DNA from 3 places in the Franconibacter daqui genome. Region 2 is predicted to be linked to each of the others. Evidence: predicted binding sites of a transcription regulator. Region 2 holds the regulator's gene; each other region holds the start of a gene.
What was found. Region 2 encodes PurR, which represses purine synthesis genes. Its sites were predicted from a motif close to CANGCAAACGTTTGCNTG; they were not measured.
Positions count from the first base shown of each region.

Region 1: the regulator PurR is predicted to act here: its motif matches at 2,293-2,310, upstream of cvpA (colicin V production protein).
Region 3: the regulator PurR is predicted to act here: its motif matches at 1,147-1,164, upstream of pyrC (dihydroorotase).

Region 1 covers NZ_BMKJ01000005.1:250,444-254,908, forward strand. Annotated here, with positions in the region: gene accD (acetyl-CoA carboxylase, carboxyltransferase subunit beta) at 1-88, shown strand, start outside; gene folC (bifunctional tetrahydrofolate synthase/dihydrofolate synthase) at 160-1,428, shown strand; gene dedD (cell division protein DedD) at 1,418-2,137, shown strand; gene cvpA (colicin V production protein) at 2,368-2,853, shown strand; gene purF (amidophosphoribosyltransferase) at 2,893-4,410, shown strand.
Region 2 covers NZ_BMKJ01000001.1:1,095,753-1,100,217, forward strand. Annotated here, with positions in the region: gene punC (purine nucleoside transporter PunC) at 1-591, opposite strand, end outside; gene punR (DNA-binding transcriptional activator PunR) at 700-1,611, shown strand; gene purR (HTH-type transcriptional repressor PurR) at 1,628-2,653, opposite strand; gene cydH (cytochrome bd-I oxidase subunit CydH) at 2,948-3,037, shown strand; gene IEX01_RS05255 (MFS transporter) at 3,299-4,465, shown strand.
Region 3 covers NZ_BMKJ01000001.1:817,522-821,986, reverse strand. Annotated here, with positions in the region: gene grxB (glutaredoxin 2) at 1-410, shown strand, start outside; gene IEX01_RS03900 (lipoprotein) at 537-1,097, shown strand; gene pyrC (dihydroorotase) at 1,222-2,274, shown strand; gene dinI (DNA damage-inducible protein I) at 2,357-2,602, shown strand; gene bssS (biofilm formation regulator BssS) at 2,904-3,158, shown strand; gene solA (N-methyl-L-tryptophan oxidase) at 3,277-4,392, shown strand; gene IEX01_RS03875 (DUF2770 family protein) at 4,443-4,465, shown strand, end outside.

The sequences.
Region 1 (4,465 bases), on a different contig from region 2:
GATGAATCTGCCGGCGCCGAACCCGGATGCGCCGCGCGAAGCGGTCGTGGTTCCGCCCGCGCCGGAACAGGGTCAGCAAGAGGCCTGATAGTCTTGAAGGGCAGGCCGCACCGGCGCTGCCCTTTTTCTTTTCTGAACCGTAACCAGGATACGGGCATCATGGAACAGCAATCTATTCCGCAAGCCACGTCGCCTCTGGCCACGTGGCTTTCTTATCTGGAAAACCTGCACAGTAAAACCATCGACATGGGTCTTGAGCGCGTCTCCCGCGTGGCGGCCGCGCTTGGCGTAACCAAACCCGCACCGTTCGTTTTCACCGTCGCGGGCACTAACGGCAAGGGCACCACCTGCCGCACGCTGGAAGCGGTGCTGATGGCGGCCGGCTACAAGGTCGGGGTGTACAGTTCCCCGCATCTGGTGCGGTATACCGAACGCGTGCGCGTGCAGGGCAAAGAATTGCCCGAGGCGCGCCATACCGCCTCCTTCGCGGAAATCGAAACGGCGCGGGGCGAAACCTCGCTCACCTATTTCGAATACGGCACGCTCTCGGCGCTGTGGCTTTTTAAGCAGGCGCAGCTGGATGTGGTTATCCTCGAAGTCGGGCTGGGCGGCCGTCTGGATGCGACTAACCTGGTGGACGCGGATGTGGCTGCGGTCACCAGCATCGCGCTCGATCATGTTGACTGGCTGGGGCCGGATCGCGAAAGCATCGGTCGCGAAAAAGCGGGCGTTTTCCGCCAGGGCAAACCGGCCGTGGTGGGCGAGCCGGATATGCCCCACACCATCGCCGACGTGGCCGCGGAGAAAGGCGCGCTGCTGCTGCGCCTCGGCGCAGACTGGAACTATGAGGTGAGTGAAAGAGGCTGGCGGTTTACTGACGCTCAGGGCGCGCTTGAAAACCTGCCGCTGCCGCAGGTGCCGCAGCCTAACGCCGCCACGGCGCTCGCCGCGCTGCGCGCAAGTGGGCTGGCGATAAGCGAAGAGGCTATCCGCGAGGGAATTGCCCGCGCAACGCTGCCGGGACGTTTTCAGATTGTGAGCGACTCCCCGCGCCTGATCCTCGATGTGGCGCATAATCCTCATGCGGCGGCTTACCTGGCCGAACGCCTGCGTCAGTTGCCAACGCGCGGCCGGGTGCTGGCGGTGATCGGCATGCTGCATGACAAAGATATCGCCGGGACGCTGGCCTGTCTGGAGCCTGTAGTCGATAGCTGGTATTGTGCCCCTCTGGAAGGGCCCCGTGGCGCCAGCGCAGAGCAGTTAATTGAGCATCTCGGCGCAGGCGAGGTTTTCGCAAGCGTGGCCCAGGCCTGGCGTGCGGCGATGGCGCAGGCGCAGGCGTCAGATACGGTGCTGGTGTGTGGGTCGTTCCACACGGTAGCGCAGGTAATGGAAGAGATGGACGCGGGGAGAACCGGTGGCGAGTAAGTTTCAGAACCGATTAGTGGGAACCATTGTGCTGGTGGCGCTCGGGGTAATCGTGCTGCCCGGGCTGCTTGACGGAAAGAAAAAGCATTATCAGGATGAGTTCGCCGCTATTCCTCTGGTGCCGAAACCAGGCGACACGAACGAACCCGATATGCTGCCGGCGGCCACTCAGGCGCTGCCGGCTCAGCCGCCGGAAGGGGCGGCGGAAGAGGTGAGGGCGGGCAACGCGGCGACCTCTTCTATTGATACCACGCGCCTGCCGGCGGAAACCGGCGCGGGCATTGACGAAGTACCGGAAGAGGTGCAGCCGAAGCCCAAACCGAAGCCGGTTGAGAAACCTAAGCCGGTAGAGAAGCCGCAGAGCAAACCGCAGCGCGATAAAACCGATGAGCAGTTGGCGATGCTGAGCGAAGAGGAAAAGCCTGCCGCGAAGCCGACCCAGAACAAACCGGAAGCGCCGCCTGCCGGTAAAGCCTACGTGGTGCAGCTGGGCGCGCTGAAAAATGCCGACAAAGTAAATGAAATTGTTGGTAAACTTCGCGCCAGCGGCTATCGCGTTTATACCTCGCCTTCAACGCCGGTGGCGGGGAAAATCACCCGCATCCTGGTTGGCCCGGAAGCGTCAAAAGATAAGCTTAAAGGTTCGCTTGGCGAACTGAATAAGATTTCCGGCCTTAATGGCGTGGTGATGAACTATAGCGTGAACTGATAAAAGCGCGCCGGTCAGGCGCGTGAATCGGCCAGCCGCCAGCGAAGCGGTCAGGGCAATAAGTAAGCGAAACGGGCCTTAACCGCGGCGCGCGGGATAATGGCGTTGAATCTTTTTTCAACGCCATTTTTTATTGAAGTGGGATAAGGAAACCCTACGCAAACGTTTTCTTTTTCTGTTAGAATGCGCCCCGAACTGGACGTCAGGGCGATTTATCGTGGGACACATTCATGGTCTGGATAGATTACGCCATTATTGCGGTGATCGGCTTCTCCTGTCTGATTAGCCTTATCCGCGGGTTTGTGCGGGAAGCGTTATCACTGGTGACGTGGGGCTGTGCTTTCTTTGTCGCCAGCCATTACTACACTTACCTGGCAGTCTGGTTCACTGGCTTTGAGGACGAACTGGTACGAAATGGGATTGCTATCGCGGTGCTGTTTATCGCGACGCTTATCGTCGGTGCGGTGGTCAACTATGTGATTGGCGCGCTGGTGGAGAAAACCGGCCTGTCGGGGACAGACAGGGTGTTGGGGATCTGTTTCGGTGCTTTACGAGGAGTGCTGATTGTCGCCGCCATTCTGTTCTTTCTGGATACCTTTACCGGCCTGTCGAAAAGCGAAGACTGGCAAAAGTCGCAGCTCATTCCGCAATTCAGTTTCATCATCAGGTGGTTTTTTGATTACCTGCAAAGCTCGTCAAGTTTCTTACCCCGGTAATCGTGCCGGGGGCAGGCTTTGAATTGAGGAAAAGACAACATGTGCGGTATTGTCGGTATCGCCGGTGTTATGCCGGTAAACCAGTCGATTTATGACGCGTTAACGGTGCTTCAGCACCGTGGGCAGGATGCCGCAGGCATCATCACCATTGATGCTAACAACTGCTTCCGTCTGCGTAAGGCAAACGGTCTGGTGAATGATGTATTCGAAGCCCGCCATATGCAGCGTTTGCAGGGCAATATGGGCATCGGCCATGTGCGCTATCCGACCGCAGGCAGCTCCAGCGCTTCCGAGGCGCAGCCGTTCTACGTCAACTCCCCGTATGGCATCACGCTTGCCCACAACGGCAACCTGACCAACGCCCATGAGCTGCGCAAAATGCTGTTCCAGGAAAAGCGCCGCCATATCAACACCACCTCCGATTCCGAAGTTCTGCTGAATATTTTTGCGAGCGAATTAGATAACTTTCGCCACTATCCGCTGGAAGCGGACAACATTTTCGCCGCCATCGCCGCCACCAATCGCCTGATTCGCGGCGCTTACGCTTGCGTGGCGATGATCATCGGCCACGGCATGGTCGCTTTCCGCGACCCGAACGGCATCCGTCCGCTGGTGCTGGGCAAGCGCGACGTGGGCGACGGCCGCACCGAGTATATGGTCGCTTCTGAGAGCGTGGCGCTGGATACGCTGGGCTTTGAGTTCCTGCGCGACGTGGCGCCGGGTGAGGCAGTTTACATCACCGAAAAAGGCCAGCTCTTTACCCGCCAGTGCGCGGATAACCCGGTGAGCAATCCGTGCCTGTTTGAATATGTGTATTTCGCGCGTCCGGACTCGTTCATCGACAAGATCTCTGTCTACAGCGCCCGCGTGGGCATGGGCAAAAAGCTCGGCGAGAAAATCGCCCGCGAGTGGGAAGATCTGGATATCGACGTGGTTATTCCTATCCCGGAGACCTCCTGCGATATCGCGCTCGAAATTGCCCGCATTCTGGACAAGCCGTACCGCCAGGGGTTTGTGAAAAACCGCTACGTGGGCCGCACCTTTATCATGCCGGGTCAGCATCTGCGCCGTAAGTCGGTGCGCCGCAAGCTTAACGCCAACCGCGCCGAGTTCCGCGATAAGAACGTGTTGCTGGTGGATGACTCCATCGTACGCGGCACCACTTCTGAGCAGATTATCGAGATGGCGCGCGAAGCGGGCGCGAAAAAGGTTTACCTCGCTTCCGCCGCGCCGGAGATTCGCTTCCCGAACGTTTACGGCATTGATATGCCAAGCGCCAATGAGCTTATCGCCCACGGTCGCGAAGTGGACGAAATTCGCCAGATTATCGGCGCCGACGGGCTGATTTTCCAGGATCTCAACGATCTGATCGAGGCGGTGCGCGCTGAGAACCCGGACATTCAGCAGTTCGAATGCTCTGTGTTTAACGGCGTGTATGTGACCAAAGATGTGGATCACAACTATCTGGAATACCTGGATTCCTTGCGTAACGACGACGCCAAAGCGGTGATGCGGCAGAACGAAGTGGAAAACCTCGAGATGCATAACGAAGGCTAAGCTTTCCGCTTCACTTTGATAAAACGCGAACTTTTCAGTTCGCGTTTTGTTTTTC
Region 2 (4,465 bases):
AAAGCGGATTTTTTCCGCCTGCGGTTCAGCCGCGGGTTTAACACGCGGCTGCAGGCGCAGCGCCGGCAACATCAGCAGCAGCGTCACGGCGAACAGTACGATGAAAATGGCCCGCCATTCGAAATGGTTCAGCAGCCAACTGCCCAGCAGCGGCGCCAGAGCCGGAGAAAGCCCCACCAGCGGCATAATCGTCGCGAAAATACGGTTAACGCGGTGCGCCGGGTAGTAATCCGTCACCAGCGCCTGCCAGATAACCGCGGCGGCGCACACGCCTACCGCCTGCACGAAGCGCAACGCCAGCAGCGCCGCCGCGTTTTCCACCCACAGCATACCTATGCAGCCGACGGCGAAAATCGCGAGGCCCGTCAGCAGAACGGGACGGCGACCAAAGCGGTCTGAAAGCGGTCCCCAGATCAGCTGCGCCACGGCGAAACCCGCCAGAAACAGGCTCAGGGAGGCGCTGATCGCCGCCGCCTGCGTTTGCAGATCCTGCTGAATAGCGGCGAAAGCGGGCAGATACATATCGGTCGCCAGAAAGCCGAGCACGCTAAGCCCGGCCAGCCAGACAAGAAAAATTTTCGAGGGTTGCATAGGTTCCTCTTATGACGCTTTAACGAAGACCGCGAGTGTAAAGAGTGCAGCCTGCAATGTGAAACGCTAATATTTGGCGATTGCGTTCAAAAATTTTGCAGGCATAACATGTGGTCCGAATATTCTCTGGAAGTGGTTGATGCGGTTGCCCGCAGCGGAAGTTTCAGCGCGGCGGCCCAGGAGTTGCACCGCGTACCCTCAGCCGTCAGCTATACGGTGCGACAACTGGAGGAATGGCTGGCGGTGCCGCTCTTTGAACGTCGCCATCGTGACGTAGTGCTCACGCCCGCCGGCGCCTGGTTTTTAAAAGAAGGGCGTTCTGTTATCAAAAAAATGATGATCACGCGTCAACAGTGCCAGCAAATAGCCAACGGCTGGCGCGGGCAGCTTTCTATCGCTGTCGATAACATTGTCCGCCCCGAACGCACCCGCCAGCTGGTGCTGGATTTCTATCGGCATTTTAACGATGTCGAACTGAAAATTTCTCAGGAGGTTTTCAATGGCGTCTGGGACGCGCTGGCGGATGAACGTGTGGAGGTGGCGATTGGCGCGACGCAGGCGATTCCGGTAGGCGGCCGCTATGCATTTAGGGATATGGGCATGTTGAGCTGGCATTGCGTGGTGGCAAGCCAGCACCCTCTTGCGCAACAGAACGCGCCGCTTAGTGACGACCAGCTGCGCGAATGGCCCTCGCTGGTGCTGGAGGATACGTCGCGTTCGCTGCCCAAGCGCATTACCTGGCTGCTGGATAACCAGCGTCGGGTGATTGTGCCGGACTGGCCTTCAGCGGCGGATTGCCTGAGCGCGGGTTTGTGCGTCGGCATGGTGCCGTCGCATTTCGCGCGCCCGTGGCTTAAACGCGGCGAGTGGCGGGCGCTGATGCTGGAAAACCCGTTCCCGGACGCCGCCTGTTGCCTGACGTGGCGGCAAAACGACGCCTCTCCGGCGTTGCAGTGGCTGTTGGATTATTTAGGCGACAGTGAGACGTTGAACCGGGAGTGGTTGCGGGAGCCGGATTAACCGGCCCCCGGCAGGATTAGCGGCGATAGTCGCGGAAGGGACCGTCCGCCACGGAGCGGCGCTCAATCAGACGCGGATGGACTTCAATGGTCTGCGACTCTTCACGCTTGTTGACAATACGGTCCAGCAGCATGTTGAACGCCGTCTGGCCGAGAGTCTCTTTCGGCTGATGAATAGTGGTCAGCGCCGGGCTGAAATAACGGGCGTTGCGCACGTTGTCATAGCCGATAATAGAAATATCGTGCGGTACGCGCAGCCCCATCTCGTCGGCGGCGCAAATCGCGCCCATCGCCATGATATCGCCGCCGCAAAAGACTGCGGTGGGGCGATGCGGCTGCGAAAGCATCTGCTGCATGGCGCGGTAGCCCGATTCCGGCTCGAAGTCGCCCTGGACAATCCAGTTTTCCGGCATTGAGATCATCGCTTCCTTCAGCGCCTTCATAAAGCCTGCCAGGCGGCCCGCGCCGGTGTTGCGCTCAAGCGGCCCCGGGATAACGCCAATTTCGCGATGACCGCGTTCGATTAAATAGCGCCCGGCGATATATCCGCCCTGGAAAGCGTTATCGATTACCGAGTCGGTGAAATCCGCTTTTGCCTCGCCCCAGTCCATCACCACCATAGGAATGTGACGGTACTCTTCCAGCATGCTGAGCAGCGACTGCGGGTATTCGGAGCACATTACCAGCAGGCCGTCGACGCGTTTTTGCGCCATCATCGACAGGTAAGCGCGCTGTTTTTCCAGGTTGTTATGAGCGTTGCCAAGAATCAGCGTGTAACCCTTGGCGAAACAGCTGTTTTCCACCGCTTCGATGATCTCTGCGAAATAGGGCGCCTCGCTGCTGGTCGCAAGCAGACCGATGGATTTGGTGTGGTTAACCTTAAGACTGCGCGCCACGGCGCTCGGCGAGTAGTGCAGTTCTTTAATTGCCGCCCATACCGCGTTGCGCGTCTCTTCCGCGACAAAACGGGTTTTGTTAATTACATGTGATACAGTTGTAGTGGAAACGTTTGCTCGCTTCGCGACGTCTTTAATTGTTGCCATTAGTTGTCACTCCAGACCATGCCCTAACTTCCTGAAAAAACGCTGGTTAAACGTTTGCCTACGCTACCCCCTTGCGGCAACGAAAACGTTGCATCAGGCCGGGAAAAGCCAGTTCGGCTGGAAGGAGAGGGGGGTAATGGCCGGTACATAATAAATTAGCCGAGAATTTTGGCCGATCTTGCGCAAAAGGGGAAGAGGGAAAACGCATATCAGACTAAATCAAAGAGGATTTTTGCGTTGGACTATGTAAAAATGAAGCGCACCCGCTTTTTGTAGGGTTAAAAAGGAGAACAAATGAGTACCGAACTGAAATTTTCGCTGGTCACCACCGTCGTTGTGCTGGGTCTGATTGTGGCTTCGGCGCTGACGGCGGTAATGCACTGATTCGCTTGTCGGGAGAGGGGTTAACTTTCCCTCTCCTCATCATTTTTCCTTATAAATCCCCACGTTGTCCTTTCTTTTATTGCCCGTTCGGGTAATCATTAGCAAATAACAAAAAAGCTACACCCTTAACAAAATCGCAAATATCTTTTGCGATTCTTGTGACTTCTGTCCCAAAGCTATATCTGACATGCTGATTGGCATTCCGTTCTTGTCAGTTGCGCAACCGCCGCTGACGCTCTCTCGTTTTGTCTGGAGTTTTGCATGAGAGTTAATTTTCCTTTACTGGCGCTGGCGATTGGCGCTTTTGGTATCGGCACCACCGAGTTCTCGCCAATGGGGTTGCTGCCGGTTATCGCGAAAGGCGTTGATGTGTCTATACCCGCCGCTGGCATGTTGATTAGCGCCTATGCGATAGGGGTGATGGTTGGCGCGCCGCTGATGACGCTGCTGCTATCGCACCGCTCGCGCCGCAACGCGCTTATCTTCCTGATGGCGATTTTTACCGTCGGCAACGTCCTCTCGGCCATTTCGCCGGATTACGGCACGCTGCTGGCGTCGCGCATCCTCACCAGCCTCAACCATGGCGCTTTCTTTGGGCTGGGGTCCGTCGTGGCGGCAAGCGTGGTGCCGAAACATAAGCAAGCGAGCGCGGTAGCAACCATGTTTATGGGACTGACTATCGCCAACATCGGCGGCGTGCCAGCGGCGACCTGGCTTGGCGAAGTTATCGGCTGGCGCATGTCATTCCTGGCGACCGCCGGGCTGGGCGTCGTCTCTATGATAAGCCTCTTTTTCTCCTTGCCGAAAGGCAGCGCGGGCGAACGCCCCGATGTGAAGAGCGAACTGGCCGTGCTGATGCGCCCGCAGGTGGTCAGCGCGTTGCTGACGACGGTGCTCGGCGCTGGCGCGATGTTTACGCTTTATACCTATATTGCGCCAGTGCTGCATAAAGTGACTGACGCTACGCCTGCATTTATTACCGGCATGCTGGTGCTGATTGGCGTAGGCTTCTCAATTGGCAACTACCTTGGCGGGCGTCTGGCGGATCGTTCGGTCAACGGCACGCTTAAAGGCTTCCTGCTGCTGCTGATTGTGATTATGGCCGCTATCCCGCTGCTGGCGCGCAGCGAGGTGGGCGCGGCGGTGAGCATGGTTATCTGGGGTGCGGCGACCTTTGCCGTGGTGCCGCCGTTGCAGATGCGCGTAATGCGCGTGGCGAGCGAAGCGCCGGGCCTTTCTTCTTCGGTGAACATCGGCGCGTTCAACCTCGGCAACGCGCTGGGGGCGGCGGCAGGCGGCGCGGTTATCCAGGCGGGTCTTGGCTACAGCTTTGTACCGGTAATGGGGGCGATTATCGCCGCGCTGGGGCTGCTGCTGGTCCTCTTTTCCTCACGGCGCAATGCTGAAAAAGCCTTCGCGGCGGAATAA
Region 3 (4,465 bases), 280 kb from region 2:
GGAAGCGTAATCCGGCCATTGAAACCTGGCTTCGCAAAGTAAACGGCTACGTCAACCGCCTGCTGCTGCCGCGCATCGCCAAAGCGCCTTTTGATGAATTCGCCACCCCGCAGGCGCGGGCTTACTTTGTGAAAAAGAAAGAGGCGGCGATTGGCGATTTCGACGAGCATCTTGCCCACTCGGCAGGGCTTATCAAGAACATCAACGATGATTTGCGCGATCTCGATAAGCTGATTAAGCAGCCTAACGCCGTCAATGGCGAGCTCTCAGAGGATGATATTCATCTCTTCCCGCTGCTGCGTAACCTGACGCTGGTGGCAGGCGTAGAGTACCCGACCCGCGTGGCGGATTACCGGGACAATATGGCCAAACAAACCCAGGTCAACCTTCTCTCCTCAATCTCTATTTAATCCTTATGCCGGTGGCCGCCACCGGCTTTTTCAGCCTTTTCCGCTGGCGACACTTACTCTGGCGCGACATGCTGCTTTGTGTCAGGATCCCCTGACACGGACTTTGTGCACATGTCGAGGAATGAGATGAAGAGCTTTATTGTCGCCGCCGCGCTGGTTGTCAGCGGTCTGCTGGCAGGGTGTAACCAGCTAACCCAGTACACGGTTACCGAGCAGGAAATTAACCAGGCGCTGCAAAAACGGAATAATTTCTCGCGTGATATCGGCGTGCCGGGCGTGGCGGATGCCCACATCGTGCTGAGCAATCTGGCAAGCCAGATTGGGCGTGAAGAGCCAAACAAAGTCACCCTGACCGGCGATGCCAGTCTGGATATGACCTCCCTTTTCGGCAATCAAAAAGCGAACATGAAGCTGACGCTGAAAGCGCTGCCGGTCTTTAACAAAGAGAAGGGGGCGATTTATCTTCAGGAAATGGAGGTGGTTAACGCGACGGTTCAGCCGCAAAAAATGCAGGCGTTGCTGGAAACCCTGACTCCTTACCTTAATCAGTCGCTGCGCAGCTATTTCAATCAGCACCCCGCTTATGTGCTGAGCGAAGATGGCAGCGAAGGCGAAAAGCTGGCCAAACGCTATGCCAAAGGGCTGGAAGTGAAGCCGGGTGAAATCGTGATCCCCTTTATAGACTGAGTTTCGGCGTCGGGGTGATAGCCCCGGCGCGAAGCACGAAAAGGGTGCAAACGAAAACGTTTCCGCTTATCCTTAGTGCCCGGCGCAAATCCAGCCATTTTTGTCCTTCTAGCCGGAGCATTTCATGACTGAACAACCCCAGGTGTTAACCATCCGCCGTCCTGACGACTGGCATCTCCATCTGCGCGATGGCGAGATGTTGCAAACCGTTCTGCCTTATACCAGCGAGACCTATGCGCGCGCCATCGTCATGCCGAACCTGGCTCCTCCGGTAACTACCGTGGCGGCGGCTGTCGCTTATCGCCAGCGTATTCTGGATGCCGTCCCCGCAGGCCATACGTTTGAACCGCTGATGACCTGCTACCTGACCGACACGCTGGATGCCGACGAGCTGGCGCGCGGCTTCGAGGAAGGGGTCTTTACGGCCGCCAAGCTCTATCCGGCGAACGCCACCACTAACTCAAGCCACGGCGTCACCAGCATTGACGCGATTATGCCCGTGCTGGAGCGTATGGAGCGTCTGGGCATGCCGCTGCTGGTGCATGGCGAAGTCACTCACGCAGATATCGATATTTTCGATCGCGAAGCGCGGTTTATCGAAACGGTAATGGAACCGCTGCGCCGCCGCCTGCCAGGGCTGAAAGTGGTGTTTGAACATATCACGACCAAAGACGCCGCCCAGTATGTGCGTGAAGGCAATGAGCTTCTTGCCGCCACCATTACGCCGCAGCATTTGATGTTCAACCGCAACCATATGCTGGTTGGCGGCGTGCGCCCTCACCTCTATTGCCTGCCCATCCTTAAACGCAGCGTTCACCAGCAGGCGCTGCGCGAACTGGTGGCGAGCGGCTTTGAGCGCGCTTTCCTGGGTACCGACTCTGCACCGCACGCTCGCCATCGCAAAGAAGCCAGCTGCGGCTGCGCCGGCTGTTTTAACGCCCCTTCCGCCCTGGGCGCTTACGCCACGGTGTTTGAAGAGATGAATGCACTGGCGCATTTTGAAGCGTTCTGTTCGCTCAACGGCCCGCGCTTCTACGGCCTGCCGGTAAACGAAGAGGTTATTGAGCTGGTGCGTGAAGAGGTAGAGATGCCGCAAAGCATCAGCCTTAGCGACGATAGCATCGTGCCGTTCCTGGCCGGTGAAAAAGTGCGCTGGTCCGTGAAACGCCAGGCATAAGCTGCAGCATTTACATTGCCCCCTGTTGCAAGCCACCGCAATTATCTGTATAAATATACAGTATCGTTAACAGGGGGTGTTTATGCGTGTAGAAGTGACTATCGCCAGAACCACAACGCTGCCGCCTGGCGCTATCGACGCCCTGGCCTGCGAGCTTAGCCGCCGAATTGAACAACAGTTCCCCGACTTTCCTAACCGCGTCCAGGTGCGCTATGCCGCCACCAATAATCTTTCGGTACTGGGCGCAGGCAAAGAAGCGAAAGATCGCGTCAGCGAAATTCTTCAGGAAACCTGGGAAAGCGCTGAGGATTGGTTTAGCGAACCCTGACTTAACCTAAATTTCTCTTATGGTGTCGTTTCCGGGCTTCGCCGCCCGGCTTTTTTTATTTCTGCTATTATTAATAAAATGCTTTTCAGCATATCCTTATTGATCCTTCTTTTTCGCGTCTGCTATTGAATAATTTGCCGTTTTATTGTTCAAATAAATCAATTATTTCAAAAAATGTGTTGCAGGGTATTTATTTTTGCCTCTTTTTAGCATATTGATTGATATACTTAGACAGCTTCAATAAAACACGCATTGAAACCTCATGAGCCGTTGTCTTTAAACACGTATTAAGGGGGTTATAATGGAAAAAATTAATGAAGTTATTCAGACACATCCCCTTGTTGGATGGGATATCAGCACCGTAGACAGCTACGATGCCATGATGCTAAGGCTGCATTACTTGACATCCAATCCGTCTGACCATGAAGAGACGGAAATAGGCCAGACGTTGTGGCTAACTACCGATGTAGCCAGACAATTTATTTCCATTTTAGAAGCTGGCATTGCAAAAATTGAATCCAGCGAATACCAGGAAAATGATTATCGCAAGCATTAGTCTGATGCTTCCCTTATAACCATCGGGCGCTCTTCGGAGCGCCATTATTATTTTTAGTCTTGTGCAACTTTCCCGCCTTAATTACTCTGCTAAGTAACAACCTATGCGGAGCACCTCCATGCAATACGATTTGATTATCATTGGCAGCGGTTCGGTTGGCGCAGCGGCAGGGTATTACGCCACCCGGGCAGGGCTGAATGTCCTGATGACGGACAGTGGTCATCCGCCGCACCAGCAAGGCAGCCATCATGGCGAAACACGGCTTATCCGCCACGCTTATGGCGAAGGTGAAATCTATGTCCCGCTGGTACTGCGCGCCCAGGCGTTATGGGATGAGCTTCAGTCCCTTACCGAAGCGCGTATTTTTCAGCGCAGCGGCGTCATTAACCTGGGCCCCGCCCATTCTGAATTTTTGCGCAACGTAGCGCAAAGCGCTCAGCGCTGGCAGTTGCCGCTTGAGACCTTCAATGCCGACCAACTCATGGCGCGCTGGCCGGAATTTCGCGTGCCGGATGATTATATCGGCTTGTTCGAACCCAATTCCGGCGTGCTCTACAGCGAAGTCGCTATCGCTAACTATATTCGCCTCGCTGAAGAAGCGGGCTGCGCCCAGCTCTTTAACTGCGCGGTCACCGCAATAGAGCCTCAGGCGCAGGGAGTGCGCGTGGTTACCGAGGATGGCGAATATGAAGGGCGCAAGGTGCTGATTAGCGCTGGTACGTGGGTTAAGCGTCTGGTGCCGCACCTGCCGATTACGCCGGTGCGCAAGGTGTTCGCCTGGTATCAGGCTGACGGGCGCTACAGCGTGAATAATCGCTTTCCCGCCTTTACTGGCGAGACGGCGAATGGCGACCAGTATTACGGCTTCCCGGCGGAAGATAACGCGCTGAAAATCGGCAAGCACAACGGCGGTCAGCCGATCAATTCCGCGCAAGAGCGCAAACCTTTCGGCGCAGTGGCGACCGACGGCGCCGAGGCGTTTCCTTTCCTGCGCCAGCATCTGCCTGGCATCGGCGGCTGTCTGCATGGCGCGTCCTGCACCTACGATAATTCCCCGGATGAAGATTTTATCGTCGATACCCTGCCTGATTTGCCGCAGGCGATGATAGTGACCGGCCTCAGCGGTCACGGCTTTAAATTCGCGTCGGTGTTGGGCGAGATAGCGAGCCAGTTTGCCGCTGATAAACCTGTTGAGTTTGATCTCGCCCCTTTTAGTCTGTCGCGCTTCAAATAAACGCAGCGGCCTGCGGGCCGCATAAGGTGCTACTGGTTAAAAGGACAGGTATGCAGCGGCTGATTCGTTTTCT